2 linked regions of the Niveibacterium microcysteis genome follow. The protein of the gene in region 2 interacts with the protein of the main gene of each other region in a pairwise test. Links are inferred from orthologs where the notes say so. Each region holds a gene or a part of one and is shown on either strand. Other genes may lie near its edges.

What was found.
Region 1: the proteins of recJ (region 2) and JY500_RS01200 interact in binary tests that used the Escherichia coli proteins (3 or more experiments, as listed by UniProt). The link is inferred for Niveibacterium microcysteis from one-to-one orthologs.

Annotation. Positions count from the first base shown.
Region 1 is NZ_CP071060.1:255,619-270,310, forward strand. The notes cover bases 4,128-7,275. They hold JY500_RS01200 (DNA topoisomerase III), read left to right. Parts: upstream 4,128-4,502; coding sequence 4,503-7,049; downstream 7,050-7,275. Other genes in these bases: JY500_RS01195 (Smg family protein), read left to right, coding at 4,128-4,400; JY500_RS01205 (extracellular solute-binding protein), read left to right, coding at 7,060-7,275. In the rest of the region: zinc metalloprotease HtpX, read right to left, coding at 1-75; fmt (methionyl-tRNA formyltransferase), read right to left, coding at 133-1,068; def (peptide deformylase), read right to left, coding at 1,129-1,632; JY500_RS01185 (LysM peptidoglycan-binding domain-containing protein), read left to right, coding at 1,763-2,794; DNA-processing protein DprA, read left to right, coding at 2,791-3,897; more of JY500_RS01195, read left to right, coding at 3,912-4,127; more of JY500_RS01205, read left to right, coding at 7,276-8,088; JY500_RS01210 (GFA family protein), read left to right, coding at 8,151-8,642; JY500_RS01215 (DUF924 family protein), read left to right, coding at 8,635-9,213; metF (methylenetetrahydrofolate reductase [NAD(P)H]), read right to left, coding at 9,273-10,109; JY500_RS01225 (TlyA family RNA methyltransferase), read right to left, coding at 10,109-10,972; JY500_RS01230 (hypothetical protein), read right to left, coding at 10,981-11,556; ahcY (adenosylhomocysteinase), read right to left, coding at 11,567-12,976; JY500_RS01240 (SRPBCC family protein), read left to right, coding at 13,306-13,773; JY500_RS01245 (IPT/TIG domain-containing protein), read left to right, coding at 13,879-14,692.
Region 2 is NZ_CP071060.1:2,890,623-2,905,165, reverse strand. Bases 5,392-8,390 are described here. They hold recJ (single-stranded-DNA-specific exonuclease RecJ), read right to left. Parts: upstream 7,742-8,390; coding sequence 6,041-7,741; downstream 5,392-6,040. Other genes in these bases: JY500_RS13130 (hypothetical protein), read right to left, coding at 7,738-8,390; JY500_RS13140 (STAS domain-containing protein), read left to right, coding at 5,720-6,025; JY500_RS13145 (protein-glutamate methylesterase/protein-glutamine glutaminase), read left to right, coding at 5,392-5,691. Outside these bases: JY500_RS22330 (methyl-accepting chemotaxis protein), read left to right, coding at 1-578; JY500_RS13160 (methyl-accepting chemotaxis protein), read left to right, coding at 627-2,888; JY500_RS13155 (CheR family methyltransferase), read left to right, coding at 2,916-3,974; chemoreceptor glutamine deamidase CheD, read left to right, coding at 3,949-4,581; more of JY500_RS13145, read left to right, coding at 4,594-5,391; more of JY500_RS13130, read right to left, coding at 8,391-8,772; JY500_RS13125 (lipoprotein-releasing ABC transporter permease subunit), read left to right, coding at 8,946-10,199; lipoprotein-releasing ABC transporter ATP-binding protein LolD, read left to right, coding at 10,192-10,875; JY500_RS13115 (potassium channel family protein), read right to left, coding at 10,898-12,013; JY500_RS13110 (hypothetical protein), read left to right, coding at 12,255-14,249; JY500_RS13105 (DNA internalization-related competence protein ComEC/Rec2), read left to right, coding at 14,346-14,543. UniProt on the Escherichia coli protein: Single-stranded-DNA-specific exonuclease.

The sequences.
Region 1 (14,692 bases), 2.6 Mb from region 2 along the record:
CGCCGCGCCGACGACGCCGAACAGCGCGATGATCCCGGCCATCAGGATCGAGGTTTTCAGCCAGTTTCCGAACATCGGGGCTCCTTGTGCGAAGGCGTGTCCGTTTCGATATGGGCGCTATGCGCCCGCAAATCAAGCGTCGGGAAGCGCGAAACGCTGGCCGGCTTGTAAGGGCAAGCCCCGCAGAAAATCCGCTGCCGCCAGGCGTTTGCTGCCCGGCTTCTGCAGCTCCGTCAGGCGCAGGACGCCGCTGCCGCAAGCGACGCGCACACCATGGCCGTCTGCCCCAAGAATCATGCCCGGTTCGCCCGCACCCGCTTCCGCGACGGCCCGCCAGAGTTTGATCGGCTGGCCATCTATTGAGGCGACGCCGCCGGGGAACGGGTCGAAAGCGCGCAGACGTCGCGCAAGGACCTCGGCGGGCTCGCGGAAATCCAGCGCAGCTTCGGTTTTTGCGATCTTGCTGGCGTAGGTGACGCCTTCCGCCGGTTGCGGCGCAGGCGCCAATTCGCACAGCGCGATCCGGTGCAGCGCGTCCACGATCATCTCGCCCCCCAAAACGGCGAGCTTGTCGTGCAGGCTGGCTGTCGTGTCGTCGGGTGCGATCGGGATTGCGCGCTTGAGCAGCATGTCCCCTGTGTCGAGTCCGGCGTCCATCTGCATGATCGTGATGCCGGTCTCGCTGTCACCCGCCTCGATTGCCCGATGGATCGGCGCGGCGCCACGCCAGCGCGGCAGGAGTGAAGCGTGGATGTTCACGCAGCCGTGGCGTGGAAGATCCAGCACTGCTTGCGGCAGAATCAGGCCGTACGCGGCGACTACCAGGATTTCGGCATTGACTGCGCGCAGCGTGGCTTGCTGTGCATCGGTGCGCAGCTTTTCGGGCTGGTCGACGGGGATGCCGTGGGCGAGCGCCACTTGTTTGACCGGGCTGGGCATCAACTGCATGCCACGGCCGGCAGGGCGGTCTGGCTGTGTAAGCACCAAGGGCACTTCAAAGCCCGCAGCGATGATTGCGCGCAGTGCCTCGGCGGCGAATTCGGGTGTTCCGGCGAAAGCGACTCTCATCTGGGGGCGGAAGGCATGGATTGGTTGAACCGGGCCGCGCGGCGCGCGACCCCGGTGTGGTCAGGCCGTGATGCGCGAGCGCTTGGCGAGCTTCGACTTGATACGGTTGAGCTTGAGTGGCGACAGGTATTCAACGAAAACCTTGCCATCCAGATGATCGATTTCGTGTTGGATGCACACGGCCAATAGCCCTTCTGCTTCCAGCTCGAAGGGCTTGCCCTGTTCGTCGAGCGCCCGCACCTTCACACGCTCGGCGCGGGTCACTTTCTCGTAGATGCCGGGCACCGAGAGGCAGCCTTCCTCGCACACCTGCTCGCCGGAGCGCGCAATGATCTCCGGGTTGATATAGGCGCGCAGGCCGGTTTTGTCCTCGGAGACGTCAATCACCACGATGCGCTTGTGGACGTTGACCTGGGTCGCCGCGAGCCCGACGCCCGGCGCCTCGTACATGGTTTCAGCCATGTCGCGAATAAGTGTGCGCAACTCGTCGGTGACTTCGGTCACCGGCGAAGCCTTCGTATGAAGGCGCGGATCGGGATAGTGAAGGATGGGCAGTAGCGCCATAAATGCTTGCTGGATGAAGTGACTATGTGCAGAATCTGAAGTGAAATCTCGATGCCCGTGTGCTAAAGCACCGATAACAGGCCGCCAGGGCGTCCGCCCGATAATGGCTCAACAACACCGAGGCAGATTCATGTTCCGCATTATATCCGCGCTGGCCCTGGCTCTGGGACTGTCCGTCGCTTCGGCTTCGGCGGTGGCAGATACCGTCAAACTGGCGGACAACGCCCCCGACTCCTACACCGTCGTCAAGGGCGACACGCTGTGGGATATCTCAGGCAAATTCCTCAAGCACCCGTGGCTGTGGCCGCAAGTCTGGCGCCTTAACCGCGAACAGATCAAGAACCCGCACTGGATCTATCCTGGCCAGACAATCTACCTGGATCGCAGTGGCCCGTATCTGACGACCACGCCACCGTCGGGTGATGGTGGCACCGTTAAGTTGAAGCCGCAGGTTCGCGCCGAAGACCTCAGCCCGATCGCAAGCGTACCGCTGCACCGGATCGAACCCTTCCTGTCGCGCCCACTCTTCGTGTCGGAAAACGACTTGGCCGGCAGCGCCACGATCGTTGCGTCCGACGACAACCGTCTGCTCAACGGGCCGGGCGACACGATCTTCGCTCGCAATGTCACCGCGGGCGTCAGCGATTGGCAGATCTACCGCCGCGCGCAACCCTTGAAGGACCCGGTTACCAACGAATTGCTCGGTTACGAAGCCGCCTATCTCGGCTCTGCACGCGTGGTGCAAGACGGATCTCCGGCTACGCTGGAAGTTACCTCCGTTCAGCGTGAGGTCAATGCCGGCGACCGGATGCTTCCGGCCGGAAAGCAAGAAATCATGTCCTACGTGCCGCATGCGCCGGATCGTAAGGTTGAGGCGCGAATCGTCAAGGTGCACGACGGCATCCAGTACACCGGCAAGTACAGCATCGTGACGATCTCGGCTGGGCGCGCCGCAGGTCTGGAGCCGGGCCATGTGTTGGCGATCTACCGCACCCGTGGCGATGCCAAGTACGACATGGACGGCAAGAACGAGACGATCGCACTGCCTGAAGAACGCTACGGCGCGCTTTTTGTGTTCCGTGTATTCGATCGCGTGGCGTATGCGCTGGTGGTTGAAAGTGGCGGTCCGGTCAAGGTGGCTGACGCCGTCCGTCAGCCTTGATCGACGACACCGCCGACCTGGCGGCATGGCTCCGCCTGACGCTGATACCAGGTGTCGGGCCGGAGAAGCAGCGCGCCCTTCTTGCGGCCTTCGGACTTCCGGAGGCCGTTTTCGCTTCGGGGCGGCGTGCGGTGGCGGGTGTCGTCGGCGAAGCGCTTGCCGCACGCCTTTTTGATACAGACAACGCCGCAGCCGTCGATGCCGCGCTTGCATGGGCGTCGCAGCCAGGCAACACGCTGCTCACGCTGGCTGACGCGCAGTACCCTGCGGCATTACTGCAGGCCGTTGATCCGCCTCTGCTGCTCTACGTCAAAGGGCAGGTGGCCCTGCTTGGCCGGCGCGCGCTTGCGGTTGTCGGCAGCCGAAGTGCGACGGCCCAGGGTATTTCGAATGCGGAGGCGTTTTCGCGCGCACTATCCGAAGCTGGCTTGACCATTGTCAGCGGACTTGCTTTGGGTATCGACGCTGCGGCACATCGCGGGGCACTGGACGGGGCCGGCAGCACGGTGGCCTTTATTGGCACCGGGGCCGACCGGATATACCCGGCGCGCAATGCGCCGCTGGCGCACCGGATTGCCGAGGCCGGCGCCATCGTCAGCGAGTTCCCGCTGGGGACCCCGTCGGTGGCGCACAATTTTCCAAGGCGCAATCGTCTGATCGCCGGGCTCGCACAAGGTGTGCTGGTCGTCGAGGCTGCGCCTGCGAGCGGCTCGCTGATTACCGCAAGGCTTGCCGGCGAACTCGGGCGTGAGGTGTTTGCGATTCCTGGCTCCATCCATTCGCCGCTGTCAAAAGGCTGTCACCATCTGATCAAGCAGGGCGCGAAACTGGTGGAATCGGCGCAGGATGTGCTCGACGAATTGCGTTGGCAGGAGGGCGTGGCGCCAGCGCTGGCCGCCCCGAATACTGCCGCCCAAGAAGGCGGCACGGTCGGAGCAGAGGCGCAGGTTCTCGACGCGCTGGGTTTCGATCCGGTCGATCCGGACACCTTGTGCACTCGCAGCAAGTTGACGCCCGATGCCCTCTTCGCCATTCTGTTGGAGCTGGAACTCGCTGGCCGGGTCGCACGACTGCCCGGCGGACGCTTCCAGCGCCTGCAATGACCCTTGGCTGCGCGATGATCGATATCCTTGTTTATGTGTTTGAAAGCTATGGCTACCCTGAGGCCTGCCCCGAGCCGGAGTTGCTCGCGCGCAAGCTCAGCGCGGCGGGCTTCGAGCCGGAAGACATCGATTCGGCGCTGGAATGGTTGTCCGGCCTGCAGCGGGTTGCCGGCAGCGACTCACCGAAAATCGATCGCGATAACCGATCGAGCCGGATCTACAGTGGTCCGGAGTTGGCCCGGCTCGATACCGAATGCCGTGGTTTCATTACCTTCCTGGAGCACTCGGGCGTGCTTGACCCCTTGGGCCGTGAGCGCATCATCGAGCGTGCGATGGCCCTTCCGGGCGCCGACCTGAGCCTGGCGAAGCTGAAAGTGATTGTGCTGATGGTGCTGTGGCAACAGCAGGACAACGTCGATGCACTGATCATGGAAGAACTGCTGTCCAGCGCCGAGGGGCCGGCATGGGGCGACGAGAGCCCGGCCGCAGAGCTGCTGCACTGAGACACCGATCGCCGTTGCGCGGCTGCGCGCGCGGCGCCCACCCATTCTTGCTGGACGTTCGCACCCTTAAGGTGCAACGGCCGCTGCCGTAATCGACCCAACATGAGCAAGCTACTGATCATTGCCGAAAAGCCCTCCGTGGCGCAGGACATCTCCCGGGTGCTTGGGGGATTTACCCGTGAAGGCGACTACTTCGAGTCGGAGCAGTACGTGCTGTCGTCCGCCATCGGCCACTTGCTGGAACTGGCAGTGCCGGAGGAATACGAGGTCAAGCGGGGCAAGTGGAGCTTTGCGCACCTGCCGATGATTCCGCCGCATTTCGCGCTGAATCCGATCGAGAAGACGGCCGACCGACTGAAGTTGCTGACCAAGCTGATCAAGCGCAAGGACGTGACCGGGCTGGTGAATGCCTGTGACGCGGGCCGTGAAGGCGAACTGATCTTCAACTACATCGCGCAGCACGCAAAGACCGACAAACCGGTTCAGCGCCTGTGGCTGCAGTCGATGACGCCTGCCGCAATCCGCGAGGGTTTTGCCCGTCTGCGCCCGGCGAAGGAGCTCTCTGGCCTCGCCGATGCGGCGATGAGCCGCGCCGAGAGCGACTGGCTGATCGGCATCAACGGCACGCGTGCGATGACGGCCTTCAACTCGAAGAGTGGCGGCTTCCACCTGACGACCGTCGGCCGTGTGCAAACGCCGACGCTGGCGCTGGTGATCGAGCGCGAGGAACGCATCCGCAAGTTTGTGTCGCGCGACTACTGGGAGCTTGAAGGTCAGTTTGGTGCCGCCGCGGGCGGCTATGTCGGCCGTTGGTTCGACGAGAAGTTCAAGAAGGACGAGAACGACGAACACGCGACCGCCAGCCGGCTGTGGGACAAGGCTCGCGCTGAGGCGATCCGCGCCAAGTGCGACGGTAAGCCGGGCAAAGTTGAGGAAGAGAGCAAGCCGTCGACCCAGCTCTCTCCGCTGTTGTTTGACCTCACCAGTCTTCAGCGCGAGGCAAACGGCCGCTTTGGCTTCTCTGCCCGCACCACATTGCAGCTCGCGCAGGCCCTGTACGAGAAGCACAAGGCCTTGACCTATCCGCGAACCGATTCACGCGCGCTGCCGGAAGACTATCTGCCGACCGTCGGTGGTGTGCTGGCTGGGCTGCCGGATCGCTACGCGCCTTACGCCAACCAGATCGTCAAGCAAGGTTGGGTCAAGCCGAACAAGCGCATCTTCAACAACGCCAAGATCTCGGACCACTTCGCGATCATCCCGACCGGGACGGTGCCGAAGAGCCTGTCCGAGGCCGAGGCGAAGATTTACGACCTGGTGGTCAAGCGTTTCCTGTCGGTGTTCTACCCGGCCGCCGAATACTTGGTGACGACGCGCATCACCCGCGTCGAGGGCGAAGCCTTCAAGACCGAGGGCAAGGTGCTGGTCAACGCGGGTTGGCTCGCGATCTGGGGTAAGGAAGCCGCGAGCGCCGAGGACAAGGACGATGCCACGCCCGCCCTCGCGCCGGTCAAGCCGGGTGAGGTGGTGCGCACTGACGATGTGCTGGTGAAGCCCAACGTCACGAAGCCGCCGGCACGCTACAACGAAGCGACGCTGCTGTCCGCCATGGAAGGCGCAGGAAAGCTCGTGGATGATGAAGAGTTGCGCGAAGCGATGGGCGGCCGCGGCCTCGGAACGCCTGCCACGCGGGCGCAGATCATCGAAAACCTGATCGCCGAGCAGTACATGCTGCGCGAGGGCCGTGAGCTGATCCCGACCGCCAAGGCGTTTTCGCTGATCACGCTGCTGAAGGGGTTGTCGGTTGAGGAACTGACCTCGCCCGAACTGACCGGCGAGTGGGAATACAAGCTGGGCCGGATCGAACGTGGCGAACTCTCGCGCGCCGATTTCATGCGCGAAATCGCCGAGATGACCAAGCACATCGTCGAGCGCGCGAAAACCTACGATAGCGACACGATTCCCGGCGACTTCGGCATCCTGAAGTCGCCTTGCCCGAAGTGCAGCGGCTTGATTCGCGAGACCTACAAGAAATTCCAGTGCAGCGACTGCGAATACTCGCTGTGGAAGATCGTTGCGGGGCGCCAGTTCGAACCGCGTGAAATCGAGACGCTGCTGACCGAGGGCCAGGTGGGGCCGCTGGTGGGCTTCCGCAACAAGATGGGTCGGCCGTTCAACGCGATCATCAAGCTCAACGACGAGAAGCAGCCTGAGTTCGACTTTGGGCAGCCTAAGGACGACGAACTCGCCGAGCCGGTCGATTTCTCGGGCCAGGAGGCGCTCGGGGCTTGTCCGAAGTGCCGCGCGAACGTCTACGACCATGGCCTCTCTTATGTCTGCGAGAAATCGGTCGGCCCGGGCAAATCATGCGATTTCCGCTCCGGCAAGGTGATCTTGCAGCAGGAGATCGAGCCGACGCAGATGAAGAAGTTGCTGACAGATGGGCGTACGGATCTGCTGAAGAACTTCGTCTCGTCGCGTACGCGTCGCAAGTTCTCGGCATTCCTTGTGCGTGGTGACGACGGCAAGGTCGGTTTCGAGTTCGAGAAGAAGGCGCCCAAGGCGCCAGCCCGCAAGAAGGCGGGTGCTGACGAGGCTGCTGCCCCGGCCGAGAAGCCAGCACCGCGCACACGCCGCAAGACCGCGTAGCCAATTCCGTATGTTGCGGCGCCTGATCAGCCTCCTGTCGGTTCTGCTGCTGGCGTCGCCGGCGGGCGCGGGCGAGACCCTGCGCCTGCTGACCTGGCCCGGCTATGCCGATCGTGACTTGGTGCAGGCCTTCGAGCAGCGTTTCAACGTCAGCGTCGACGTCACCTATGTCGGTTCCGACGACGAGATGTGGGAGCGTGCGAACAGCGGCAAGGACGGTACGCCGTTCGACGTGATCGCCGCCAATACCGCAGAGCTGCAACGTTATATCGACAACGGTCTGGTGCTGCCGTTGCGGCTGCGCAATATCCCGAACACCCACAATCAGACTGCGCGCTTCCGCAACCTCGCCAATATCCCGGGCCTTACGCGCAAGGGCGAGGCCTACGCGATTCCCTACACCTACTCGGCGATGGGGCTGATCTACAACCGCAAGCTCGTTACCAAACAACCGGTATCGATCACTGCGCTGTGGGATCCGAAGTACCGCGGCAAAGTGCTGGCCTACAACGGCAGCAGCCACAACTTCAGCCTCGCTGCACTGGCCTTGGGATTCAGCGATCCCTTCCGGCTCTCGCAACCGCAGTTTTCGCAGGCGGTGGCGCGCTTGCGGGACTTGCGCGACAACGTGCAGGGCTTCTACAGCAAGCCCGAAGAAGTCGTGGAGCTGTTCCGCAGCAAGGACATCGCGCTGGTCTACGCCAACTATGGCGACCAACAGGTGCAGATGCTCGAGAAGGCCGGCGCCGACATTGGCTATGTGATCCCGCGTGAAGGGGCGCTTGCCTGGCTGGATTGCTGGGCGGTGATGCGTGGCGCGCGCGACCGCAACCTTGCCGAGGCGTGGATCAACTACACGCTGACCCCTGCTGTCAGTGGGCAGCTGCCGGTGCGACAAGGGCTCGCCAGCACATTGACCTCCGGCAGCGATACGTCCCGCCAGGAGGCCAAGCTGATCTGGCTGGAGCCTGTGGAGGACTACGCGCGACGTACGCTCTACTGGGAACGTTTGATGTCGGGCTACGACAAGGCACGCTGACCAGCCGTCTGGCTCGTCGCGGAGCCAGAAGTGTTCCGGCTGCGTGCTGCGAGGGGGCTGTGATGAGCGAAGCGGTGGAGCTGGAAGGTGGTTGTTTGTGCGGCGCGGTGCGTTACCGTGTCCGGATCGAGAAGCCAGAGGGCTATTACTGCCATTGCCGAATGTGCCAGCTCGCCTTTGGCAGCGTCTTTGCGCCGTGGGTGAATGTGGCGGTCAGTGATGTGAGCTGGCTTGGTGTGGTGCCCAAACGCTACCGTTCCTCGCGTATCGCCGAGCGCGCTTTCTGCGCCGAATGCGGCACCCCGCTCAGTTTTCACTTCATCGATTCGCCGCGCATGGATCTCTCCGTTGGGAGCCTCGACGACCCGGCGCGCGTGCCTCCCGCCAGCCACTTCGCGGTGGAGACGCGCGTCGCGGCCTGGCATGTACCGGATGGTCTGCCCGAGCAGAAGGCGAGCGACTACGACGCCCTGACGACGCGCTGGCGGCAGGCCTACGGCGAGGCTGAGCCGGGTCTGGCCACTGTTCGCGAGGCGGATGCGCCACGTGACTGACTGGCAGCCGATACTCGATTTCTGGTTCCTGCCGCCCGGAGCCATCGGCTTCGGTTCGCCGCGCGCTGAGTGGTTCCGCAAATCCGATGCCTTCGATCGCAGCATCGCTGACCAGTTTGGCGGGTGGATCGAGCGTGCGCTCGCCGGCGACCTGAGCGAATGGGATGCCGTGCCAGCGGGCGGGTTGGCGCGGATCCTGCTGCTCGACCAATTCACCCGTAACGTCTTCCGCGACACGCCGCGCGCTTTTGCGGGCGATGCGTCGGCGCTCTCCGCCGCCAGCGCATTGGTCGCGCGCGGCGACGACCAGCGCTTGAGCGCTGTGCAGCGCGTGTTTGCCTACCTGCCGTTTGAACATGCCGAGGATGCACACGCGCAGGCGCAATCGGTGCGCTTGTTCGAAGCGCTCGCGTCGTCGTGGCCGGATGGCGCACCTTACCTCGACTATGCGCGCCGCCACCGCGATGTGATTGAGCGGTTCGGTCGCTTCCCGCATCGCAATGCGGTGCTGGGGCGCGCGTCGACAGCCGAAGAGCAGCGCTTCCTCACCGAGCCCGGCTCCCGCTTCTGAGCGGGCAGGGGCCTATGGCGCCAGGCGCAGCCCCAGCGGGCGGCCCTGGCGCGGTTGTTTCAGGCGAGCCCGAGGCGTTGCCAGATCGTGCTGGTCAGGCCAGCCTGGTTCAGCGTGTAGAAGTGCAGGCCCGGTGCGCCGCCTTCGAGCAGACGCTCGCACAGCTCGGTCACGATATCCAGCCCCAGCGCCTTCACGCTTGCGGTGTCGTCGCCCAGTGCCTCGAAGCGGCGGCGCATCCATTGTGGGATCTCGGCGCCGCAGGCGTCGGAGAAGCGTGCCAGCTTGCTGAACGAGGCGATCGGCATGATGCCTGGCACGATCGGGATCTCCACACCACGGGCCCACGCTTCGTCGACGAACTGGAAGTAGGCGTCGGCGTTGTAGAAGTACTGCGTGATTGCGGAGTTGGCGCCGGCGCGCACCTTGGTTGCGAAGGCGTCGAGGTCGGCGGTGGCGCTGCGCGCCTGCGGGTGGAATTCCGGATAGCCGGCCACCTCGATATGGAAGGCGTCACCCGTTTCGGCGCGAATGAAGGCAACCAGCTCGTTGGCGTAGCGGAACTCGCCCGGGTCAGCCATGCCGGAGGGCAGGTCGCCACGCAGTGCGACGATGCGGGTCACGCCCATCGCGCGGAACTCCGCCAGGTGGTCGCGGATGCTGTCCTTGGTTGCGCCGATGCACGAGAGGTGCGGCGCCGCGTGTAGGCCTTCGGCCTGGATCTCGCGCACGATCTCCAGCGTGCGGTCGCGCGTAGAGCCGCCGGCCCCGTAGGTGACCGAGAAGAACGCCGGGTTGAGTTGCGCCAGTTGGGCGCGCGCGAGGCGCAGCTTCTCGACGCCTTCGGGCGTCGCAGGCGGGAAGAATTCGATGCTGAATGTGGGTTTGTCTGTCATCACTGACCTGCTGATTCGGGGGCGTCCGCTGCGCGGCGCGCATGGACGAAAAATTCGCGGTTGCCGTCGCCGCCGGTGATCGGCGAGTCGCACCAACCTTGCACGGTGAGGCCGCAGTCGGCGCAGGCCGCACGGATCTTGGCTTCGACTTCCGGGTAAAGCGCCGTGTCGCGCACGATGCCGCCTTTCGCGAGGCCTTTTGGGCCCACTTCGAATTGCGGCTTCACCAGCATCAGCAGGTCGGCTTGCGGGTGCATCAGTGCGGCAGCGGCGGGCAGAACCAGGGTCAGCGAGATGAAACTCAAATCGCCGGTGACCAGGTCGAAGCCGCCTTGTGGAAAGTGTTCGCCCAGATCGCTGGTGCTCAGCGAACGGGCATTGAGGCCTTCCAGCGTGACGACGCGTGTGTCGTCCGCAAGGCGCGCATGCAACTGGCCGTGCCCGACCTCGACGCCAACCACTTTCGCCGCGCCCGCCTGCAGCAGGCAGTCGCTGAACCCGCCGGTGCTCTGGCCCAGGTCTAGGCAGCAGCGCCCGGCGACTGCGACGCCGCTTTGCGCCAGCGCGCCCGCCAGCTTGTGGCCGCCGCGCGACACGAAGCGGTCCTCGGCATCCTCGGCGACCTGCAGCTCGGCACTGTCGGGCAGGTAGTCGGCCGGTTTTCCAACCTGCTGCGTCCCTTGCGGCGACTGCCAGCTCACTCGGCCCGCCGCAATCAGCCGCTGCGCCGCGGTGCGCGATGCAGCGAGGCCGCGCTCGACCAACAACTGGTCTACGCGGGTGCCGGCATGCGCGGTGACGCTGCGTTTGCTTTGCGTGGCGCGCGGCTTGCTGTTGCGCGCGTGGAAGGAGTTCATCGACATCGGTCGGACTACGGCGTGGTGATCTGCCGCGCGTAGGCTTCCTGTTCGAGCGGCGCGCGGCTGTAGCCAAGCGCCAGCATCTCGACCAGATACTGCCGCGCATACGGTGCAATGCCACCGAGCCGTTCGTACTGCGCGACATGGACGAGCTCGTGCGAGATCAGCCGTCGCGAGTTGGCGAACTCTGGCTTGAGCAGAATCGCGTAACCCTGTGTGCGACCGGCTTCGTCATCGGTGCCGAAGATCAGGCCCAGCTCACGCGCCGCATTGGCCATGCGCGGATCCTCCGGCATCGGAAAGCGGCGGCGAACTTCGATGCGGATTTTCTGCGGCGCGGCGATGCCGAGCGTCTGTGCCATCGCCAGTTCCGCCTCGCTCAGCGGGCGGCCGTTGATCAGCACTTCCGCTTCGGTCGCGGCGAGCAGATCCGCAATCACCGGCGTCGCCTGTTCCGCGATCGCGTTGATGCGAATGCCGGGCGTGGCGAGCTTCTGTTGCTCTTCGGGCGATAGCCGCACCCACTGCTCGCCACCACAGGCGGCGAGCAGCAGGAGGGCGCAGCCAAGCGCGACGCGGGTGCGCATCAATGCCGGCTTAGTAGCGATAGTGCTCGGCCTTGTACGGGCCTTCGACCGGCACGCCGATGTAGGCAGCCTGCTCGGGGCGCAGCGTCGTCAGCTGGGCGTTGAGGGTCTTCAGCTGCAGGCGCGCGACCTTTTCGTCGAGGTGCTTGGGCAGCGTGTAGACGCCCACCGGGTAGTCGGCGGTCTTGGTGAAGAGCTCGATCTGCGCGATGGTCTGGTTCGCGAAGCTCGACGACATCACGTAGCTCGGGTGGCCGGTGCCACAGCCCAGGTTCACCAGGCGGCCCTTGGCGAGCAGGATGATCCGCTTGCCGTCCGGGAAGATCACGTGATCGACCTGCGGCTTGATCTCTTCCCACTGGTACTTCTCGAGCGAGGCGACGTCGATCTCGTTGTCGAAGTGGCCGATGTTGCAGACGATGGCGTTGTTCTTCATCGCGGCCATGTGGTCGTGCTGGATCACATGGAAGTTGCCGGTGGTGGTGACGAAGATGTCGGCCTTGTCGGCGGCGTACTCCATGGTCACCACGCGGTAGCCTTCCATTGCGGCCTGCAGTGCGCAGATCGGGTCGATTTCGGTGACCCACACTTGTGCCGACAGCGCACGCAGTGCCTGAGCCGAGCCCTTGCCCACATCGCCGTAGCCGCACACCACGGCGATTTTGCCGGCGATCATCACGTCGGTGGCACGCTTGATGCCGTCGACCAGCGATTCGCGGCAGCCGTAGAGGTTGTCGAACTTCGACTTGGTGACCGAGTCGTTCACGTTGATCGCCGGGAACTTCAGATCGCCGCGCTGGTGCATCTGGTACAGGCGATGCACGCCGGTCGTGGTTTCTTCGGTGACACCCTTGATCTGTGCCAGACGCGTCGAGTACCAGGTCGGGTCGGTCGCGAGCTTGGCCTTGATGGCGGCGAAGAGGATGGTTTCTTCTTCGGACGTCGGCTTGGCGATCACCGACAGATCCTTCTCGGCCTTGGCGCCCAGGTGCAGCAGCAGCGTGGCGTCGCCGCCGTCGTCGAGGATCATGTTGGAAAAACCACCGTCGGCCCACTCGAAGATGCGGTGGGTGTAGTCCCAGTAGTCGGTCAGCGTTTCGCCCTTCACGGCGAAGACCGGGATGCCCTGCGCGGCGATCGCGGCGGCGGCGTGATCCTGCGTCGAGAAGATGTTGCATGAGGCCCAGCGCACTTCGGCGCCCAGCGCGGTGAGCGTCTCGATCAGCACCGCGGTCTGGATCGTCATGTGCAGCGAGCCGGTGATGCGCGCGCCCTTGAGCGGCTGCGCAGCGGCGTACTCTTCGCGGATCGCCATCAGGCCGGGCATTTCGCCCTCGGCAATCTTGATTTCCTTGCGGCCCCAGTCGGCGAGCGACAGGTCGGCGATGACGTAATCTTTGGTATCGACCACAGTGTTCATACGAACTCCTTGAACGGTGTGGCCGGGAGGGAAGCAGGGATGTGACCGGCAAGTTCCGGTTCGCTCACGCTACCCAAGCCCGGCGAGGGTTGGACAGGGTGAGCGCAGTTCTTGCCCGCCTGCGCGAACGCGCTCTGGCAGGGTCCGAGCCTGGGATTCGGGGCATGCCCGACTCTCGCAGCGCTCCTCGGAAGTTTCGGAGTATAGATCAACTCGCCCGCTTTGCCGACGCTATGCCGCTGAATACAAATGGAAACCGCTGCGACCCGGCGGGAAACACGTTGCCTGTGCGAGACTTTGCAGAATCCGAAGCGGCAACGAGGCAATCCGTGCAGTTCGAACATGTAGTGGTGATCAACGATCCGCTCGAGGCCCTGGCCGATACGCTCACGCGTGAACAGGTGTGGGCCGGGTTGATGTGGCGCGTCGAAGATCCCTGCGCTTTCCAGCCGGCGCTGGTGGGCTGCGAGATCCTCAGCCGCAGCGGGACGCAGGTGGAGCGTGTGCTGGATTTCGGCAGCTTCCGCATGCGCGACACCGTGCGTATCGAGCCTGATCGCGTGGTGAGCTTCGAATCGGCCGCAGAAGGCGAACGACCGGGCGCACAGCTGGCTGTCAGCATCGAAGAGCCGGGTGAAGGCTTGCTTGTGCTGCGTTTTGCCTACCGGACGACTTTGAACGAACAGAGCGGAGGCGACGCCGAATTCGCCGGTTACGTTAAGGCTGCCTACCGTGCCGCCGATATTGATACGGTGCGCTTGATTCGTGAGTTCGCCGCACGCGGTCGCGGCCACTGATCGGCCAGCTGCCGGCGGTCGACGTCCCGCCGGATCTTTCGCGCCAACGCTTTGTCATAATCCGACCTCCCGCACGCAGGCCCGTCGGCCTGAGAGGACGCTGTCATGCACTACCTGTACCGACTTCTGATCCTGTTCCTGAGCGCAGCCTTCCTTGCCGGCTGCGGTGGTGGCGGCGGGGGCGGCGGCCCGCAGACCGCAACGGTCACGGTGACCGGATTGAGCCCGTCCTTCGCCTTCCCGGGCGATACGGTTACGGTGATCGGCACCAACTTCAACAGTGTCACCGGCCTGCGCCTCGGTACCGCTGACGTCCCCTTCACGCTGATCAGCACGACGCGGCTGAGCTTCGTCGTGCCCGACTCCGCAGTCAGCGGCACGGTGACGCTGGTATCGGGTACCGCGACGGTCGATTCGCCGACCACGCTGACCGTGCTCGGCGTGCCGCAGGTCAGCAGCGTGTCGCCGACCAGCGCACGTCCGGGCGATTCGCTGACGCTGACCGGCACCAATCTGGCGAACGTGAGTCAGGTGCGTGTGGGCGGTGTTGCGGTGACCCCGACGGCGCGGACCGGCACCCAGCTCATCGTTGTCGTGCCGGCCGGTGCTGCCGACGGCAGCCTTGCCCTGGTGCTTTCCAACGGCAGCAGTCGTACGCTCACGCAGACCTTTACGCTACTGCCGGCGCTGATTTCCGTCAGCGCCATGTCGCCCACCAGCGGGCCGGAAGGCGTCTCGGTGCAGGTCACCGGCCTCGCGCTCGATACCGTCACGGGGGTCAGCGTGGGCGGTGTGGCCGCAACGGTGCTGGACAAGACGGCCACGTCGCTCGACTTTGCCGCCCCGGCTAAGAGCGGCAATGTGATCCTCAGTGGCCCTGGCGGGCAGTCGGTGCAGGCTGGCGTGTTTACGCTGACCA
Region 2 (14,543 bases):
TCAACGCCGCGGTAGAAGCCGCGCGGGCGGGTGAGCAGGGGCGCGGTTTCGCGGTGGTTGCCTCGGAAGTGCGCAACCTTGCGCAGCGCAGCGCGCAAGCCGCGAAGGAGATCAAGGGCCTGATCGCCGACAGTGTGGACAAGGTTGGCGAAGGCGCGCGCGAGGTGCGCGATGCGGGCGCCACGATCAACGAGATGGTGAGCAACTTTGCCGAACTCGCCCGGTTGGTGACGGACATCTCCCAGGCAAGCCGGGAGCAATCCACCGGTATCGATCAGGTCGCCGCCGCCGTGGGCCAGATGGATGAAGTGACGCAGCAGAACGCGGCGCTGGTGGAGCAGGCGGCGGCCGCGGCCGAGAGCCTGGAGGAACAGGCGAGGATGCTGGCGAGTTCGGTGGCCGCCTTCCGGCTTGACGCTGGCGCCGGCTATCAGGCGCCAATCACCATTGCGCAGGCGCCGGCCCATGCTGCATCGGTGCGCACCCCGGCAATCGCTCGTACGCCGGTGGCGCCAAAGGGCGTCCCGAAGCCGCGCAAGCAACCGGCAAGCGCTGAGTCCGACTGGCAGGAATTCTGAGCCGCGTAAGCGGCCAACGAGATACGGCAAAAAGGGGAGACAGCCTTCATGCGCATCAACACGCCGGTGACCGACCGCGAGGTCGAGCTCAGTGTCGACACGATGATCGTGTCGAAGACCGATACGAAGGGCCGCATCACCTACATCAACCGCGACTTCATCGACATCAGCGGCTTCACCGAGGCCGAACTGATGGGGCAGCCGCACAACATCGTGCGTCATCCGGACATGCCGCCGGAGGCCTTCGACGATTTGTGGAAGTGCCTCAAGGCTGGGCGTCCCTGGATCGGCATGGTGAAGAACCGCTGCAAGAACGGCGATTACTACTGGGTGGAAGCCCATGCGACGCCGCTGCGCGAGGGCGATCAGATCACCGGCTACATGTCGGTTCGCCGCAAGGCGAGCCGCGAGCAGATTCAGGCAGCTGAGACCTTCTACGCACAGCTGCGCGCACAGCGAGCCAGCGCCGTCGTGCGCAACGGCGAGGTGGTCGGCAACGGTATTCCCGCGCTGTTGGCGAAGTGGGCCGACGTGCCGCTCGTCAGCAAAGTCTGGCTGGGCTGTGCGCTATCGGCGCTGCTGGCGCTTGCCGCCGTATGGCGCGCGGGCGGCGGACATTGGGCACCGGATGTTCTGCTGCCCCTTGGGGCAATGCTCGTGGTGCTCGCGGGGCTCGGCAGGAGTGTGGCGCACAACCTGCAGCGCCGACTGGCTGCGGCGGTCACCACGGTTGAGCGTGTGGCGCAGGGCAATCTGAAGGATCGGCTGACCGTGGCGCGCAACGATGAGATCGGGCGGCTAGTGCAGGGTGTCGAATCGATGTTGATTCGCCACGGCTTCGACATCGCGGAGATTAACCGCGTGGTCGAAGAAAGCCTGCGCATCAAGACCGGCCTCGACAACGTTGCCACCAACGTGATGATCGCCGACCGCGACAATCGGATCATCTACCTCAACAAGTCGCTGGAGCGCACCTTCAGCGACGCTACGGAGGACATGCGGAAGGCCTTTGGCAGCTTTGATGTCTCGAAGCTGATCGGCACGTCGATCGACCAGTTCCACAAGAACCCTGCGCACCAGCAGCAGTTGCTGGCCAGGCTGCAGGGCACGCACAAGGCCGTGGTGTCGATCGGCAGCCGCACGTTCACGCTGACAGTGAACCCGGTGGTCGACCCCCGTGGCGTGCGTCTGGGCACTGCAGTGGAGTGGCTGGACCGCACTGCGGAGCTCGCGATCGAAGCCGAGGTGGCGACCCTGGTCGAGGGCACCGCAAATGGCGACTTCAGCCACCGGCTGGCGCTTGAGGGCAAGACAGGCTTCGCCCTGCAGCTCTCCGAAAACCTCAACCGCATGGTCGAAACGACCTCGGCCGGCCTGGGCGCAATTGCATCGATTCTGCAGTCGATCGCGCAGGGCGACCTGACACGCAGCGTCGAAGGCGACTATCGCGGCGTGTTCGGCCAGCTGCGCGACGATGCCAACACCACCGTTGCGCGTTTGCGTGACCTGATGGGCACGATCCAGCAGGCTACGGAAGCGGTGAACACGGCGGCGAAGGAGATTGCTGCTGGCAATGCGGATCTGTCGTCACGCACTGAAGAACAGGCATCGAGCCTGGAGGAAACCGCGGCGAGCATGGAGCAACTGAACTCCACCGTTCGCAACAATGCCCAGACAGCGGCCGATGCGAGTGCGCTGGCGCGTCAGTCCGACGGCGTCACGCAGCGTGGCGGCGAGATGGTGCGCCAGGTCGTCGGCACGATGGACGCAATCCAGAAGAGTGCCTCGAAGATTGCAGAGATCATCAGCGTGATCGACTCGATTGCGTTCCAGACCAACATCCTCGCGCTCAACGCCGCTGTGGAAGCGGCGCGGGCCGGCGAGCAGGGCAGGGGCTTCGCGGTGGTGGCGTCCGAGGTGCGCAACCTTGCCCACCGCAGTGCGCAGGCAGCCAAGGAGATCAAGGGCCTGATCGAAGAGAGCGAGGTCAAGGTGCGCGGCGGCGTGCAGCAGGTGCGCGAGGCGGGGGAGACGATCGAAGAGATGGTCGCCAACTTCCGCCAGCTGACGCAGTTGGTGAACGAGATCGCGAACTCGAGCCGCGAACAGGCAGAAGGGATTGATCAGGTCGCGTCGGCGGTGACGCAGATGGACGAAGTGACGCAGCAGAACGCGGCCTTGGTCGAGCAAGCGGCCGCAGCGGCCGAAAGCCTGGAGGACCAGGCGCATACCCTTACCGCGGCCGTGGCGACCTTCCGCCTTTCCACCGCGACACACCATCCCGCTGCACGCGGCCGGCGCGGGTTCTAGGCAGCAGATGGCGGGAAGGCAGCAGACATGAGCGACAAGCCTGATTCGAAGATTCCTCCGCGTGCGCCGCTGGTGCCGCCACGGGCAACGGCCGCGCCGGCGCGGCCGCCCCTCGGCACCACGACGCGCAAACCCCTAGCCCCGCTGTCACCTGCGCGGCCAGCGCCCGCGCCGCTGCGTGGCACAACGGCCCCCGCGCTGCCTGCGGGCGCGGCTGCACGCCAGAAGATCGTGGATTCGCTTGGCAAGATCGATGTGTCGGGGCGCGAATTCGCCTTCACGCCGGCGGATTTCGAACGGGTCCGGGCGCTCATCTACAAGCACGCCGGCATCGCACTGTCACCGATCAAGCAGGACATGGTCTACAGCCGCCTTGCTCGCCGTTTGCGTGCGCGCGGCGAACACCGATTCTCCGATTACCTGGATAACCTGGAGCGCAGCAACGATCCGAAAGAATGGGAAGAATTCGTCAATGCGCTGACGACCAACCTCACCTCGTTCTTCCGCGAAGCGCACCACTTCGACACGCTGGCGAACCTGCTGCGCAGCTTCGACCCCAAGCGTACGGTCAAGATCTGGTGCTGTGCGGCATCGACCGGCGAAGAGCCATACTCGCTCGCGATCACCGCCTGCGAGGCCTACAACACGCTTTCGCCTCCGGTACAGATCATTGCGACCGATCTGGACACCAACGTGCTCCGGCATGGCGAACTGGGCATGTACGGCATGGACCGTGTCGATCGCCTGCAGCGCGACCGGCTGCAGAAGTTCTTCCTCAAAGGCACCGGCGAGCAGGCGGGCAAGGTGCGTGTGCGGCCCGAGTTGCAGCGCCTGCTCAGCTTCCGCCGCCTCAACCTGCTTGAGCCCTCGTGGCCGGTGCAGGGGCCGTTTGATGCGATCTTCTGCCGCAATGTGATGATCTACTTCGACAAGCCGACGCAATACACGATCCTCAAGCGCTTCGTGCCTTTGCTGCGGCCCGAGGGCCTGATGTTCGCGGGCCACTCCGAGAACTTCATGCACGCGGCCGATCTGTTCCGCTCGCTCGGGAGAACGGTGTATGCCCGCACCGACCAGCGGGGCTGACTACGACCCTCTCGATCCACACCTGGCGGACAACGCCTACTACGATCGCAACTTCGCATGCGATGCGGTGAAGGTGTTGCCCGGCGAGTACTACGCCACGACGCGCGACATGGCGATCGTGACGGTGCTGGGTTCCTGCGTTGCGGCCTGCATACGGGACCGTGACAAGCGCATCGGCGGGCTCAACCACTTCATGCTGCCCGATAGCGGTGAGCGGGGTGTGCTATCCGAATCCGCCCGCTACGGCGCATTCGCGATGGAAGTGTTGATCAACCGGCTGCTAGGCATGGGCGCGCGGCGATCCAGCCTCGAAGCGAAGGTATTCGGCGGTGGCCGCGTGATGGCGGCGCTGACCGGATCAAGTGTGGGCGACCGCAATTCGGCTTTTGTGCTCGACTATTTGAAACTTGAGCGGATACCGGTGATCGCGCAAGACCTGCTCGATGTGTATGCGCGCAAGGTGTATTTCTTTCCGGTGAGCGGGCGCGTGATGGTGAAGAAGCTGGTCGATCTGCGGAACGAAACCGTGATCGACCGCGAACGCGATTACCGCGAGCGGCTCACCCATGCACCGCGACATAGCGGTGATGTGGAACTGTTCGATTAAGGCGAAGCAGACATGGCAATCCGCGTACTCATCGTGGACGACTCGGCAGTGATGCGTTCGGTGCTTTCCGAATTGATCAACCAGGCACCGGATATCGAAGTCGTCGGCACGGCCACTGACCCGATCGTTGCGCGCGAGATGATCAAGCAACTCAACCCCGATGTGGTGACGCTGGACATCGAAATGCCGCGCATGGATGGTTTGGAGTTTCTCGACAAGCTGATGCGGCTGCGGCCGACCCCCGTAGTGATGATCTCGACGCTGACCGAGCGGGGCTCGGATGTGACCTTCCGCGCGCTGGAGCTCGGCGCCGTCGACTTCATCACCAAGCCGAAGCTCAATTCGGCGCAGGGAATCCGCCCTTACGCGGACGAGATCTGCGACAAGATTCGCGCTGCGCATCAGGCGCGCCTGCGCTCACCGGCGAAGTACTCGCAGCCGGCGGCAGCGGCTTCAACGGCTGCCACCGCCGCGAGCGCCACGGGGGGCGCAACGCCCACGGCGCTGGATGGCAATACCTTGCGTGACCGCCTAGTATTGATCGGGGCGTCGACCGGCGGTACCGAAGCGATCAAGGAGGTACTGACCCGTTTCCCCGAGCAGATGCCCGGCATCCTGATCGTCCAGCATATGCCGGAGATGTTCACCGGCTCGTTCGCCAAGCGGCTGGACGGCCTCTGCAAGGTGCGCGTCAAGGAAGCCGAGGACGGCGAGAAGATCCTGCCCGGCCATGCTTACCTGGCCCCCGGGCATTCGCATCTGCTCGTCAAACGCAGTGGCGGGCTATATTGCTGCGAGCTATCGAAGGCCGAGCCGGTGAATCGTCATCGCCCTTCGGTGGACGTGCTGTTTCACTCGGCCGCCAAGCATGTCGGCGCGAACGGGGTTGGTGTGATGCTGACCGGCATGGGCAAGGACGGTGCACAGGGCATGCTTGCAATGAAGAAAGCTGGCTGCTGGAACATCGGCCAGGATCAGGAAAGCTGCGTGGTGTACGGCATGCCGCGTGAGGCCGCGCAGATCGGTGCGGTGGACGAGGTATCACCACTCAACGAAGTAGCCCAGCGGGTGGTGGCGCGGCTCAGGCAGTCGGTGCGCCGCGCCAGTTGATTTCAAGGCTTGAGCCAGGGAGCAGAAGATGGAAACCAATGTCACGACCCGCGACGGCGTCGCGTTGCTGAAACTCAGCGGGCGCTTCGATTTCAATGCACACCGCGAGTTTCGCGAAGCACTGGAGCGCATGGTGGCGCTCCCGGCGACCACCTCCTTTACGGTCGACCTCGCCGATGTCAGCTATCTGGACAGCTCCGCGCTGGGCATGCTGCTGCTGCTGCGCGACAAGGCGAAGCAGGCCAACAAGCTCGTCACACTGGCCGGTGTCAAAGGCAGCGTGCGCCAGGTGCTGGATATCGCGAACTTCTCGAAGATGTTCACGATTACCTGAACGCCTTGGGGGCGGTCAGCCCCCTGTTGCGTCTTCCCAGTGCTCGATCAGCAGCTGCAACGATGCCACGCCGCGGTATTCGTTGGCCGAGAGCCGGAACGCTGCACGCAGGCGATCCGGCGCCGGGTCGGCATGGCGGAAGCGGATCGCTTCGTAGCGTTCGTTGCCGCGCCGCAGCGTGAGCTTCACATGCTGATCCTTCAGCAGCCGTTGCGATTCCACTTCGAAGGCATCTGAGAAGAGCGGCGCCGGGAAGCCCTGACCCCAGATCTCGCGTTCGATCAACCGCGCGGCTTCGAGCGACATCTCGTGAGGGGAGAGTTCCCCATCCGTCTCAAGGCGCGGGTTGAGCGCCTCGTCATCGGCCAGCGCCTGCACTACGGCATCGAAGCCCGCGGCAAAGCGGGGGAAGTCCGTTTCACGGATCAACACGCCCGCGGCCATGGCGTGGCCGCCAAACGTCAGGATCAGATCCGGCTGGCGTTTGCTGAGCAAGTCCAGCGCATCGCGCAGGTGCACGCCGGCGACGGAACGCCCTGACCCCTTGATCAGGCCATCGTCGCTGCGCGCAAAGGCAATCACCGGGCGATGCAGCCGCTCCTTGACGCGGCCGGCGACGATGCCGACCACGCCCTGATGCCAGTCGGCATCGAACAGCGCTACGCCGTGCGCCGCGGAGTTGCCCAGCGCGTCCAGCATCAGCTCGGCGCTTGCCTGCATGTCTTCTTCGATGCTGCGTCGTTCCTGGTTCATGCGGTCCAGCTCGCGCGCGAGGTTCGTGGCACGGAGCGGGTCATCGGTAATCAGGCATTCGATGCCGAGCGACATGTCGGCGAGCCGGCCAGCCGCGTTGAGCCGGGGGCCGAGGCCAAATCCCAGATCGAAGGTGCTGGCCCGCATTGCGTCGCGCGAGGCCGCAGCGAACAGCGCCCGGATGCCCGGCTGCATCTTGCCGGCACGCATGCGGGACAAGCCTTGGTGCACCAGAATCCGGTTGTTCTGATCCAGCTTCACCACGTCGGCGACGGTGCCGAGCGCGACCAGATCCAGCAGATCGGCGAGTTTTGGTTCTTCGCGCGTGGCAAACCAGTTACGGCGCCGCAGTTCGGCGCGCAGCGCAAGCATCGTGTAGAACATGACGCCGACACCTGCGATGTGCTTGCTCGCAAAGCTGCAGCCCGGCTGGTTCGGGTTCACGATCACATCGGCGTCGGGCAACGTGTCGCCCGGCAGGTGGTGATCGGTGATCAGCGTTGTGATGCCCGCAGCGCGGGCGGCAGCGACGCCTTCCACACTGGCGATGCCGTTGTCCACCGTGATCAGCAGGGCGGGCTTGCGTTCGGCGGCAAGCGCCACGATCGCCGGTGTCAGGCCATAGCCGAACTTGAAGCGGTTCGGCACCAAGTAATCGACGGTGCCGCCGAAGGCACGCAGTGCGCGGATGCCAACGGCGCAGGCCGTGGCGCCGTCGCAGTCGTAGTCGGCAACGATCAGCATCGGCGCTTGCGCCGCCAGGGTGTCGGCCAGCAGTTCCGCGGCTTCTTTAACGCCGCGCAAGCCATCGGGCGGCAGCAGTGCGGTCAGGGCGTAGTCGAGTTCGTCCTTGCGCGCTACACCGCGTGCGGCGTAAAGGCGGGCGAGCAGGGGCGGCAGCCCGGCGTCGGCAAGGCGGCGAGCCGGGGCTTCCGGGCAGGGGCGGCGGGAAATTTGCATCAGCGTCCTGCAACGGCCGGCATTGGCGTGGTGAGCAGTTGTTCCGGGGCGATCGATTTGCGCCAGAAAGCCCAGCGCCGAGGGGTGACGTCAAGCGCGATGCCGCCACGTTCGCCGGGCGCGACAATCTCGGCACGCGTGACTTCACTGCGTTGCATGCGCGCTGCGAGCGGGGCGAATACGTCGGCTTCCAGTGCCTTGAGTGCATCGAGCCAGCGGCTGGTGTCGCGAAAGCGGGCGGGCGCATCCAGGGCGTCGATCAGCAACAAGGCTTCACGACATGCAGGTGCGTCGGCGAAGGTCGCAAGCGCCTGCGGCGTGCTGCCGGCCAGGCGTGCGAGGCCGGCTGCCACGGGGTTGTCGCAGTAGATTGCATCGGCGCTGTGCTGGGGCGTTGCGGTCAAGCGGCTTTCGCCCCAGAACCACAGGCTGTTCGCAGCGCGACGGCCGGCTGCCTCACGAGCGCGGTTTACCGGGTGGTCGTGCAGTGCGATCTGCACCGTATTGATGATTCGCCCCCAGCGCAGGCCGCCACGGCCCTCCGGCAGAAACAGTGCGACCGGGCGACCGGCAACGTCGATGAGATCACTGAAGATTGCATCGCTGGGTGCGTTCAGCCGCAGGTAGCTGCGTTCGGGGCCGGCCAGCACGAATTCGCCGACTTCCTGCAGCGCGTCGCGCAGGGGCTCCGCCAGTGACTGGGCTTCGTTCGCGTCCAGGGCGAGCCCCTCAGGCGCGGTCAGCACCATCTGGTCGCGCGCAAAATGCAGGCCGACCAGGTCTGCGCATAGCCAGATGTCTCCGGGTTGCGGCAAGGGGAGATGCTGCTCCCCGGCGCGCCGCAGGGTGGCCGTGGCGCAGTCTGCAACACCAAAACGGCTGGCGAAGGCCGATGTACTGCTGGCGGGTGCAATTTGAGCGAGCGTGGCGCGACCGAGCAGCCAGGCGAGGCCGGGCAGGGCGGTGCTGCGCAGGGCCGACGCGGCGTCTGCGGCATCGTTATGGAGCCCGGGTAGGACGATGGAGACTTGCATAATCTCAGGCAGATCAATGACTTCCCGCGCGACGGGCGGCGGAGTGTAACATGCACCGACGCGAGGCCTCCGCCCAGAAGGGCTGAGGCCTCGTGCGTAAAGATAACCCCTTCGAACTCCCTGCCGACGCGTGTGCGAACCGATATTTGCGCCGCGCCGGCCGACCGGTGCCGATGAACTACGAGCTCCTGATCGGACTCCGCTACGTGCGCGCCCGACGCCGCGCGGCGGGCCGCAACCGTTTCATTTCCTTCATCTCGATGGTGTCGATGCTCGGCATTGCGCTCGGCGTTGCGGCGCTGATCGTGGTGCTGTCGGTGATGAACGGATTCCAGCGCGAACTGCGCACCCGCATCCTTGGCGTCGCCGCCCACGCGCAGATCGTTGCCTACGAGGGCGACCTGACCGACTGGCAGGGCGCGGCGAAGATTGCGGCGGCGTATCCGGGCGTCAAGGCGGTTGCGCCCTTCGTGCAGCAGCAGGGCATGTTGTCGATGGGCGAATCCGTGCGCGGCACCCTGATCCGTGGCGTCATGCCGGAAGCCGAGGACCGCGTCGCGAATTTCGCCAAGAACATGAAGGCCGGCAAGCTGACCGATCTGAAGCCGGGCGAGTTCGGCATCATCCTCGGGTCGGAACTCGCCAAGGCGATGGGCGTGATGCCCGGCGAGAAGGTCACGCTGATTGCGCCAACCGGCCTTGTCACGCCGGCGGCGATCCTGCCCCGCCTGAAGCAATTCACCGTCGTCGGCGTGTTCGAAATCGGCATGTTCGAATACGACGTCGGGCTCGCTCTGATTCACATGAAAGACGCGCAGGCGCTATATCGCATGGGCGATTCAGTGTCCGGCGTGCGGCTCGCGCTGGACGATCTCTACGCGGCGCCGAAGGTGGCGCGTGGCTTGTTGAGCAAGCTCGACCCGAGCATCGGCGTATCGGACTGGACGCGCAGCCACGCCAACTTCTTCCGCGCGGTGCAGATCGAAAAGAATGTGATGTTCATCATCCTGTCGCTGATCGTTGCGGTGGCGGCATTCAACATCGTGTCGACCCTGGTGATGGCGGTGCAGGACAAGCAGGCGGACATTGCGATCCTGCGTACGCTGGGGGCTTCGCCCAAATCGATCATGACGATCTTCGTGATTCAGGGGGCGATCATGGGCCTGATCGGGCTCGGCATCGGCGTGACCGGCGGCGTGCTGCTGGCGCTCAACGTCGATGTGATCGTGCCTGCCATCGAGCGGACCTTCGGCATGCAGTTCCTCGCCAAGGATGTCTACTTCATTTCGGAACTGCCCTCGCAACTGCTGTGGAACGACGTCATCACGATCACCGTGCTGTCCTTCGCAGTGACGCTGCTCGCGACGCTGTACCCGAGCTGGCGTGCTGCACGCATCAATCCGGCGGAGGCGCTGCGCTATGAGTGAGAACGAAGTCTTGTCCTGCGTCGGCCTGGGCCGGCGCTATGGCGATGGGCCAGGTGCGGTCGTCGTGCTGGATGGCGTGGCGATGTCCGTGGCGCGTGGCGAAAGCGTCGCGATCGTCGGCGCGTCGGGCTCCGGCAAGAGCACCTTGCTGCACCTGTTGGGCGGTCTGGATAAGCCGACGGCCGGGACGGTGCGCCTGCTTGGGCGCGATTTCTCGACGCTGTCCGAGGCCGAGCGTGGCCACCTGCGCAACGCATCACTCGGCTTCGTCTACCAGTTCCACCACCTGCTGCCGGAATTCTCGGCGCAGGAAAACGTTGCAATGCCGCTGCTGATCCGCCGTATGCCGCGCGAGCAGGCAATGGCCAAAGCGGCCGAGATGTTGACTTCGGTTGGGCTGGGGCACCGACTTGAGCACGCGCCGGGCGAGCTCTCGGGGGGCGAACGCCAGCGCGCGGCGATTGCACGGGCGCTGGTCACCGAACCCGCCTGTCTGCTGGCCGATGAACCGACCGGCAACCTCGACCGCCATACCGCGGAGACGGTTTTCGATGTGATGCTGGCGCTGCGCCAGCGTATCGGCACCTCGGTGGTGATCGTGACGCACGATCCTGCGCTTGCGGCGCGGGCGGACCGCAGGCTGACCCTGACTGACGGCGTGCTCGCCGAGGCCTGACAGCGTGTTACGCCGCCGGCGCTCAGGCGCGCGGCGGCTCAAGTACGAGCATTTCTTCCAGTTCGCGGCGTCCGGCGGGCGAGCACATCGCAATCAGTGTGTCGTCCGGCATCACCACGGCGTCGTCTTGCGGATTGAAGATCCAGTCCTGCGTGCCCTTGATCGCAAGCAGCACGAAGTGCGCGCTGCGTGTGCGCAGCGACGATAGCGGGCGCGGTTCGAAGTCTGCGGGTACTCGGACTTCCTCGACACGCAGCCGGTGTTCGGAACGCAGCATCTCGTCCAGGAAGGACACCACGTGCGGGCGGATCATCGCGGCGACGATGCGCACGCCGCCGGTGAAGTCGGGCGACACCACCTCGTCGGCGCCGGCCTTGCGCAGTTTGCCGATGTTGCGCGGCTCGTGGCTGCGCGCAACGATGCGGATACGCGGGTTGATCTGCCGCGCGGTCATCGTGATCATCAGGTTGAGGCTGTCGTCGCCGGTCACGGCAAATATGCCCCGTGCGCGCTCGAGCCCGGCGGCAACCAGCAATTCATCATCGGATGCGTCGCCGTGCAGATAGAGCAGGGCTTCGTCGCGTTCCTTGCGCTCTTCGAGCATCGGCAGATCGTGGTCGATGGCGGCAAATGCGCGGCCGGTCATTTCGAGTTCCGCCGCAACGTTCTGCCCGACCCGCCCGAAGCCGCAGACGATGTAGTGGCCGTGCATCTTCCGGATCAGGTTTTGCATGCGTTTCCTCCGCAGCGTGGCGTTGAGGTCGACTTCCAGCAGGAAGACGGTCAGCGTTGAAAACAGGAACCAGACGGTGGCGAGCCCCGCGGTGCCGATCAGCATCGTGAAGATGCGGCCGCCGGGGCTGTGGTCGAGCTCGATCACTTCGGCGTAGCCGATTGTCGCGACGGTGATGAAGGTCATGTAGATCGCGTCCAGCCAGCTGTGCCGGTCGCCGCCGATGATGTGGTAACCGATGCTGCCGATCACCATGACCGCGCCTAATGCCCCGATCCCCCATGCCGCCTTGGCGGAGAGCCGAAGCGAGGTGCGCGACATGGCGCGGTGCACCGCCAGCGTGTAGTGATGCTGGGTGCGCTTGCGGCGTCGTATGAGGGCTCGAACCGGGTTGGGCAGTCGCATGATCTGTTCTTCCACCGGGTGTCACGATTCGAGCATGCGCTTGCAGGCAAGGACCCCGACGCAGATCAAAAGCGTGACAGCTGACGCAACGTGTTCAACACGGCGCGTATCCCGGGTGTTGCTGCGGTGGCAATCGCCTGAAATCGGGTCCATGCTGTTGGATTAAGGCAAAACCGGTCTGCCTACGACGCGGGGGTTGCGGACAGGCGTTGTCGCCGGGACCGGTAGGCGGGGAGACAACATGAGTTCATTTGCCGGAGCGGCGATGCGTGGGGCGGGCGTGTTTTCTGCACCGCCTGCGTTGGGGCCGGATCTTCAGGTGCGGCGCTCGCGCCGCTGGCGGGTTTTTGGCGCCGTGTTCATTGCCTGCAGCGTGCTGGGGTTGATCTACGACTTTTCGCGTCCGGCGGAGTATCGCGCCGAGGCACGTGTCCAGATCACGCCTGCCGCCAGCCTGCCCCCAGTATCCTCATCGCAGCAGCCGAGCAATGCGGCCCCGCCGCCGGCGCCTGGCCTGGCGGACGAAGTGCAGCGCCTGACTGGCCGCCCGCTGATCGAGCGCGTGCGTGACCAGTTGCATCGGGCGGGCGTCGAGATGGACGGCCTGGAGTCTGCCGATGCAATCCAGCGCATTTTGTCGGCCGAGGCCGTTGCCGACAGCCGTATCGTCGAGCTGTCTGCGGTGGGCCGTCACCCGGACGCGCTCGCACGCCTTGTGAATGGATTGATCGGTGTGTACCGCGACGAGATCGCCGAGCAGTTCCAGAAGACTGCGGCGCAGACACTTACGCAGTCGCGCGAGGAACTCGATCGCCTGAGCGCACGCATCGCGGAGAAGCGTGCCGCAGTGGAAGCCTTCCAGGCCCAGCACAACATCGTTTCGGCGAACCATCAGGAAAACGCGCTGCTCAGTGGCGTGAAGGACATGAGCACTTCGCTCAACGTCGCCAACGACCGCGTGGTGGCGGCCGAAGCGCGTCTGCGTTCGCTGCGTGAGTCGGCCGCCGCCGGCAAGTCGATCGAGCGCGCCCGCGACAATCCGACGCTCGCTTCGATCGAGCAACGCGCATCGCAAACGCGTGAGGCCTTGCGCGACATGGAGCGCAACTACACCGCCGATTACATGGCCATCGACCCGAATGCACGGGCGCTGCGGGCGCGCCTGGCCGAACTTGAAGCGCAGCTCAAGGCCCAACGTAGCGCCAGCCGCGACGCCTCGATCGCCGAAGCACAGGAGGAGCTCGCCACCGCCCAGGAGGCGGCCAACCGGCTCCGTCAGCAAATGGCCGGGGCACGGGGCGTGGTGCAGTCCTTCGCGATTCGCGTGAGCGAGTACAAGGCGATGCAGGACGAACTGGATCAGCTTGAGGCGCTACATCGTAGTTCGCTCGAACGCCTGGTCAAGCTTGAGGCGAGTGAGCGGGCGCGCATGCCGTCGCTGTCCGTGATCGAATGGGCGAGTACGCCACACGATACCTGGCGCCCCCGCTATGCGCGCGACGCAGCGATTGTCTTGGCGGCCGCGCTGCTGGCGGCGCTGTTCGCGGTGTGGCTTGTCGACTACCTGCAATCGCGCGGGCCACAGCCAGCGGTTGTTGTTAGCCCAGTCTGGCTGGGTGGTGGCGCGAGCGCAGTGCAGATCGGCCCGAACGCGCAGCCACCGCAGTTGCAAGCGGCTCGGCCGGATCTTTTGCCGGCACCGCTTGCGCTGCCTCGGGAACTGTCGGACTCGGAATCCAGTGCCCTGCTGGCCGCTGCATCGGGCGCGTCACGGGTTGCTCTTCGCTGCCTGTTCGCTGGTGTCGACCCCTCGGAATTGCTCATTTTGCGGGCGGGCGATGTGGATCTCGAGCAGGCAGCCCTACGCGTTGGCGGAGCGTCGCAGAGGCGGATCGGTTTGACCGCCGATGCATTGGCCGATTTGCGTAGCGAGGCTCCGGACCAGCCCTTGCTGCGTAATGCCGCCGGCGCACCGCTCGACCGGGCTGCGCTGGATAGCCTGTTGCTCTGCCTGGCCCATGATGCCGGGGTGCAGGCACCGGCGGAGGTCACGGCGGACGCTTTGCGCCACAGCTACCTCAGTCATCTGGCGCGACAGGGCGTGCGGTTCAGCGATCTGGCGCTTCGCGTTGGTGCTGTGCCTGCTGAGCGCCTGGCGGCCTACAGTGCGATGGCGCCGACTGGCCAACGCTTGGCGGCCGAACAGGTTGATTGGTTCTACCCGCCTGTCCACTGATTTGCTGCGTCACGCTGATGTGAAACGTCGCACGCGCATCTGAGGCCGATGCGGCGAGAATCCGCCGCATGATGCAAACGGCATGGCGCTGAGCAATTGGCGCTGATCCTTCCCCTTGCGGTTGGCCTGCTCGCGGGCACGTTGCTGCTGCAGAGCCAGCAGACGCTGCCGCCAACATACATCGCGTACGGGCTTGTCGGCCTTGGCGCGATGCTGTCGCTGTTCAGCCTGTCCGGCCGGCTTGACCGCCGTTTGGCCTGGGCGCTGGTCTGCGTCGCTGCCCTGACGTTCGGC